One region of the Planococcus kocurii genome, then DNA from elsewhere that is predicted to be linked to it. Evidence: riboswitches for the same ligand, from Rfam matches in the RefSeq annotation. Region 1 holds a riboswitch; the other holds the start of a gene.
The links. Region 1 has a riboswitch for FMN ahead of AUO94_RS10995 (hypothetical protein). Riboswitches for the same ligand answer to the same signal wherever they lie in the genome.
Positions count from the first base shown of each region.

Region 2: it holds a riboswitch for FMN, as region 1 does, so the genes downstream of both, AUO94_RS15175 (ECF transporter S component) here and AUO94_RS10995 (hypothetical protein) in region 1, are expected to answer to the same signal.

Region 1 is NZ_CP013661.2:2,224,920-2,228,335, forward strand. Features, by position in the region: gene AUO94_RS10985 (metallophosphoesterase) at 1-804, shown strand, start outside; gene AUO94_RS10990 (GNAT family N-acetyltransferase) at 917-1,405, shown strand; gene AUO94_RS17095 (CHY zinc finger protein) at 1,472-1,795, opposite strand; FMN riboswitch at 1,953-2,123, shown strand; gene AUO94_RS10995 (hypothetical protein) at 2,186-2,467, shown strand; gene ribE (riboflavin synthase) at 2,468-3,097, shown strand; partial or broken gene ribB (3,4-dihydroxy-2-butanone-4-phosphate synthase) at 3,115-3,416, shown strand, end outside.
Region 2 is NZ_CP013661.2:3,126,374-3,129,789, reverse strand. Features, by position in the region: gene AUO94_RS15185 (YpbB family protein) at 1-433, opposite strand, end outside; gene AUO94_RS15180 (ferredoxin) at 540-791, shown strand; gene AUO94_RS15175 (ECF transporter S component) at 1,020-1,601, opposite strand; FMN riboswitch at 1,746-1,878, opposite strand; gene AUO94_RS15170 (hypothetical protein) at 1,955-3,145, opposite strand; gene AUO94_RS15165 (RNA polymerase sigma factor SigX) at 3,135-3,416, opposite strand, start outside.

The DNA.
Region 1 (3,416 bases):
ATGTTGTTAGTGTTACTAGTGGGGAGTGGCATTTGGGTCAGTAACAAGTGGGTGCAAACTACGGAATACACGGTAGCTTCTAAAGAGTTGCCAGTTGCTTTTGATGGAGCAACTGTTGTTCAGGTATCGGACTTGCACAATGCCACCTTCGGAAAAGATCAATCTTCACTGATTGAAAAGGTATCGGCAGCCAATCCGGACGTCATTTTTTTGACGGGCGATCTTATCGATAGTAATCGTTATGATTTGGAGGCTAGCTTGGTGTTAGTTGATGCGCTTGTGGAGATGAGTAAAGTGTATTACGTGACGGGAAACCACGAAGTGGCTTCCAATAAGATTGAGGAAATAACAGCTGCGTTACGTAAACGGGACGTCGTGGTTTTGGAAGATGAGCAAGTTGAATGGAAAAAAGCACAATCGTCAATCCAGATTGCAGGAATTAACGATCCTTTGACAGAGCCTGAGATACACGAAGACGAAGCTACACAGGGGAGTCTTGAGCATGCGCAACTGACTGACAATTTTACCTTGTTGCTAGCACATCGTCCTGAATATTTTCCGATTTATGCAGAAGCTGGAGTAGATGTAGTGTTTTCAGGACATGCCCACGGCGGACAAATTCGAATTCCTGGCCTTGGCGGTTTAGTTGCTCCAGGACAAGGCTGGTTTCCGAAAGTAACGGAAGGGATCTTTGACAAAGATCAATCGAAAATGGTTGTTAGCCGTGGCCTTGGCAATAGTACTTTTCCCGTTCGTATTTTTAATCTGCCTGAAATTGTCGTAGTGACATTGAAGAAAGAGTAAAGCAAAAGTCGACGCAGCTTTTCTTTCTTCAATAATCATCTGACCATCTTTTTGAATCTAGAGATGCCTGATAGTCTGAGATAATGAACGCAAACAAGGAGGTCTACTTAACGTGATTAAAAAAAGAGAAGTGACATTGCACCGCTACTCCTCCAAACGATCAATCGGTTACGATTTGCCAACACATCAGCTGGAATTTACACGATTGCCTATAGAAATTATTGAAAAAGATGCCAACGATCCGTTAAAGCATTTTATTATTATTAAAGCACGCGGAGAAGATGCCGGTTTTTTCGAATTGGATGAATCGGAAGACCGTAAAAAATATTCGAACAACCCAAAAGCCTTATTGTTGAGAGGGTTTTCTGTGAATCCAAAATATCAGGGGCGAGGAATTGCGACAGGGTCTATCTATGCACTGCCAGAGTTTATGGAAATGGAGTTTCCAGATTTTGATCAAGTGGTGCTAGGCGTCAATGCGCGTAACATCCCTGCACAACGCTTGTATCAAAAAGCGGGATTCGAAGATACAGGTAGACGAATTATGCGCTCTAAAGGAGAGCAACTTGTAATGTCTTTATACACCAATAAAGCCAAGTGAGATATCGTTTCTCACTTGGCTTTATTGATTTTTTAAAAGAATCACGTTTCTAGGGCTTCCAGTTTTTTATCCGAAATAAAGATACTTATGCAAGTTGCAGCCTGGATTAAAAGGCAAAGTACAGCTAGGGCAAATAGATGCACAGGCTAAATATTCATCGATAGTAAGTTCATGCCCACAGCTCCCGCACAGCACTGCTTTTTCTTGGAACCGGTCTTTTGGCCAAACTTGGTGGTTGCCACAGCCTATAGCTTGGTGGCATTCGAAGCAGGGGAAGTATTGCTGACAGCAAAAAAACTTGATGGCAATTCGATCGATGGCTGAATGGTAATGAGCACAACGTGTTTCCGCATCTACGCTGACGCCTTTCACTGTGTGGTGATGAGACATAGTAACTCGTCCTTTCTGAAATGGCGATATGCTTTAAAATAGACAGTTGTTTGAGGGATATAGAATTCGAGTTGGCTGGAGTTCGTCGGAAATATCAGCTAAATTTATATGGTTCAGTTTCTTTCTATGCTACTATTAAAAAGACGAAACTACGAATCTAATTCTTCGGGGCAAGGTGAAATTCCTTACCGGCGGTGAGCAGGAAACTGCAAGTCCGTGACCCGGTTGGACGATGGCAAGCATAGGCCACTATGTTTTAAACGTCCAAACGGTGGAGCTGGTGAAATTCCGGCACCGACAGTTACAGTCTGGATGGGAGAAGAATTTAGAGATCGGCTTCGTTATGTGCCTCTTCTTTTCAATGTGTTGAAATTGAAAGGAGGAATTTGTATGACCAAACACCTTTATCAGGGAGTAGTCTCTGGAAATACAAGTCAACGGTCTTTAACCCTGCTCATTCTCTCAGTGGAAAACGAGCTTCTTCAAGGTACGAAAAATGGCCGTCTACTTGGCCAACTTGATAAAGAAGCAGGGCACATTGTGTTATGGATTCAAACCCTTCTGAAATATTCTTTCCTCACCACCCATACGCCCCATGGTGGAAAGCACCCGAAAACTCGTAAGACCCCAATTGAATACACTTTAGCGAACAGATTGGAGGAGTATGCCTAAATGTTTACAGGTATTGTTGAAGAACTTGGACATGTTGCCTCAGTTCGCTCTAAGCCACAAGCAATGGAGTTAACCATTTCCTGTGCGCTAATTTTAGAAGACGTTAAGCGCGGAGACAGTATTTCCATTAACGGAGTTTGTTTAACTGTATCGACCTTTACTTCTAATACTTTCACAGTTGATGTGATTCCAGAAACGGTCAAATCTTCAACGATGAAGGAATTGAAAGCAGGTTCCCGGGTAAATCTTGAACGCGCTATGCCAGCTAATGGACGTTTTGGCGGTCATTTTGTTAGTGGACATATTGATGGCGTCGGCGTTATCCGATCTGTGAAAAAAGAAGCAAATGCGATCACTAAAACAATCGAGCTTGAACCTCAGTTGTTGAAGTATATGATGCTAAAAGGATCGATCGCAGTAGATGGTACTTCTTTGACTATTTTTGCTGTTAGCCATAATACTGTGACGATTTCTCTTATTCCGACGACGCAAGAAGATTCGCTATTAGGAGAAAAAGGCATTGGTGAAAAGGTCAATATCGAATGTGATTTATTGGCAAAGTATACCGAGCGAATTCAAACAGCAGAACCGAAAATCAGCAGAAGCTGGCTAGCAGAAAACGGATTTTAAAAGGAGGCGCAACACAGATGTTTTACACGGTAGAAAAAGCCATTGAAGATTTAAAGAATGGTAAAGCCATTATTGTCATTGATGATGAAGATCGAGAAAATGAAGGCGATTTTGTTGCTTTGGCAGAATTCGCTTCACCTGAAATCGTCAATTTGATGGCGACCGAAGGAAGAGGTTTGATCTGCGTACCACTTGCCCAATCAATCGCCCAAAACTTACAAATTGGTCTAATGACGGACCATAATACAGATGAGTATGGTACTGCTTTTACAATCAGTGTGGATCATAAAGATACGACGACAGGCATTAGTGCTTTTGA
Region 2 (3,416 bases), 900 kb from region 1:
GGTATCTTTTCACCCAATTTTGCACTTCTTCATTACTGACAACGGGGTCAAAGCTTTTTACGCGTTGACTGACGTGGGACAAAGTTTGAACAATTAGTGACAAGCGACTAAAAAACAAATTTTCGTTCCCTCGGTATTTCCAACCATTCAACGACGACGGGGCAACACTTAACTTTAACGCTTTTTCGGATAGTTCAATAACTTGTTCATTTGCTAGTAAATAACCTTGCGAAAACAAGCCTTGAACTACTTGATCGTAAGCTTTCTTATCCAGTTTTGGCAACACGCCAAAATAAGGATAAAGGCCGAAATAACCAATATCCTGTATCGTCTGCCCAGACTTCTTTCCTTTTATCAAATGATAGGGAGAAGAGACGGTTCGCTGCCGATCGACAGTCTTCATAATGGCTAAAATGAGTTCAGTAACTAACAAGCTTGCTCCCCCTAACGGTTTTAGGTTGAAAAACTGTTCAAACACCTTTAGAATAAATACGATAGTATAACTGAACTTGTTCGGAGATAAAGGAGTGGAAAACAATATGGCTAAGTATACCATTGTCGACAAGGATACTTGCATCGCTTGTGGTGCTTGTGGTGCTGCTGCACCTGACATTTATGATTATGATGACGAAGGAATCGCTTTTGTTATTTTAGATAATAACATGGGAACAGAACAAGTTCCAGATGAACTCGAAGAAGACATGGAAGATGCATTTGAAGGCTGTCCAACAGATTCGATCAAAGTTGCAGATACATCTTTCGAAGGCGATCCGTTAAAATACGAAGACTGAATCAAAAAAGAAGGCGTACTGGAGGGATTCTCCAGTACGCCTTCTTTTAATTTGTGCTAATTCGAATTCCGTCAAATCTACACGGCTGTTTTCGCTTTTCTTTATCCAGACTCAACCAGCCAGATTTTAGGGTCACAAGCCACACTAGCTATGCGGCTGAAAAAATGCCGCTTCGCCAGTGCATCTTGTGCCCGTCAAATCTACACAGCTGTTTTCGCTTTTCTTTATCTATGATAAATAATAGGATCTTTGCTTTTCGATCCATGTGTGCATGCTGCTGAATACTAGCAGGACGACCGAAGTTAACAATAGACCTTTGATTAAGTTAAATGGTAATATCCCTAAGACAATTGTGCCAAATAACGCATTGCCCGTTTCAGCAGGCACATTTAAAAAGTACGTATACATTGGCAAGAACACAAAATAGTTTAAAACACTCATACCAATTGCCATAGTTAATGTTCCCACAGCTAAGCCAAAAATCATGCCTTTTTTATTCGCTACTTTGTGGTAGATGGCATAAACCGGAAGGATAAACAGCAAACTTGTTATAAAGTTAGCCATATGACCAACAGGTACACCTGTCGGACTTCCTGCAAAAAGCCAATCCAACACGTTTTTGAAGAATGCTACTAAAATCCCTGCAACTGGCCCCATCGTGATGGCTGCAATTAATGCCGGTACGTCACTAAAATCCACTTTCAAAAAAGCCGGTAATGCAGGTAGTGGAAAGTTAAAAAGCATCAATATAAATGAAATACTGCTTAACATCCCAATCACAATCATCGTTTGTAACTTTTTGTTCTTCATATTCCTCTCTCCTTGTCGTGATTCACCAGAAGAAAAGCTTGGACCCAACATTTACATATAAAATCCCTTAAGCACTAGTACTTAAGGGAGAAAAGGCACACTTAATAAGCGTTCCGTCTACATGTAAACGACAAACGTCCGCACCTTCACCTTCTCCCATCCAGACTATACTGTCGGCTTTGGAATTTCACCAAATCCTGCGTTTTACGGCTCGCGGGCTTATGAACAGAGTTCAATTACCGCCGGTAGGGACTTTCACCCTGCCCCGAAGATGAATCGATATTTTGTTATAGCCTAATCGTAGTATAAAAAAGAAGCGTTGTAAACAAATTTGTTTACAACGCTTCTTTTCCTTATTGTATTGGCCATTCTAATAAATTAGGCGCTAGTGGAACGGGTAATGGCTGAGTAAAATCAAACCCGTTCCAACTATCAGACTGCAACCCTTTTACTGCTATTTTTTTATCAAAAGAAGCTGCAGTCAACGCCAAACTTTCAATCATTCGAACTGCTTCTAAACGATCCATTGTTTCTAAATCGACTGAGCCCTCAAAATCAATTTGCACCAAATCTCCAGTTTCTGATAGTTGGAAATCCACATTCCGTGGAATTGTAGCACGATAAAAGTCGTTTGGGCTTTGCGCAAGCGCTTCGATTGCTTCAGTCGCTGAAGCGAAAAGTCTATCGTACCCTGGAGCGAGATAAATTTCGCCATTTGTCGTTGTAAATGAATAATAAGCGACTTCTCTCTGTTTTGGACTGATTGCTTCTACAGATCCTACCTGGGAAAATTCTGCTGCAGAACCATCTTCATTGACTACTGTAATTTCAGCGACGTCTGGAAAAGTCGCCGAAAGTGTATTGAAATACACGCCTATACTTGCAGAAGCCAAATCGTATTGGTGATCCTGCGGCAAGATGTGGCGTATTCCTTTCACCGTTTTTTCTAAATTACCTAGATAGGGGTGGTACTCATCAAAGCCTAATTGCGTTTCGTCAATATCGTCTGCATATTGCTGATACAATTCAAGCGATGATGGTATTAAATCTCCAAATGCTGCTGTTATCTGATTTTCTGGAACAAGAAAAGAAACGGGCACCACGTTAGCATTTTCAGTTAAGCCGATCGTCATTAATGTCTGGTTTCCAATCGTTTCTTCGTAAACTGAAGTTCGCAACACTTCATCTGCTTGCGCTACAGAAAATTGATTTGATTCTTCAGTGCCGGATCTTTCAGCTTCAGACGAACTATCAGCTTGCTCTGAATTGTCAGTTGATGTTGCTACTGATTCTTCATTTGAACTGTCCTTATTTTGAGCAGCATCCAAGCCATTTTGACCGATAATGGAGGAGACCAGCATACCAAAGGCAATAAATGCCAATGCCGCTACAAGCAAGGGCAACCATTTTTTCGGACGCTTTTGACCTTTCTTTTGATCAACCAGCTGACTGTAAATTTTTTCTTTTGATCGATTGTCTTTTATTGAAGGGAAATCATTCAACAAATCTTCGATGGATTTATCGGTCCATTTGTCATTTGACATTGTCGTCTCCCCCTTCCCTAGCTATTAATTTTTCACGTAATGCTTTTATTGCACGATGTTGTGTTGTCTTCACTTTTCCTTCAGTCCAGCCTAAAACTTCTGCAGTTTCTGCGATCGACAAGTCTTGAAAAAACCGCATTATGACGACCATTTTCTGATCTCCTGTACACGTATCCAATGCTTTATAAAGAAATATTTTATCTTCATTCAATAAGGAAACTTCTTCTGGGAGTTTTTCAGACGACACCAATTGTTGTGTTTCCCAATCAAA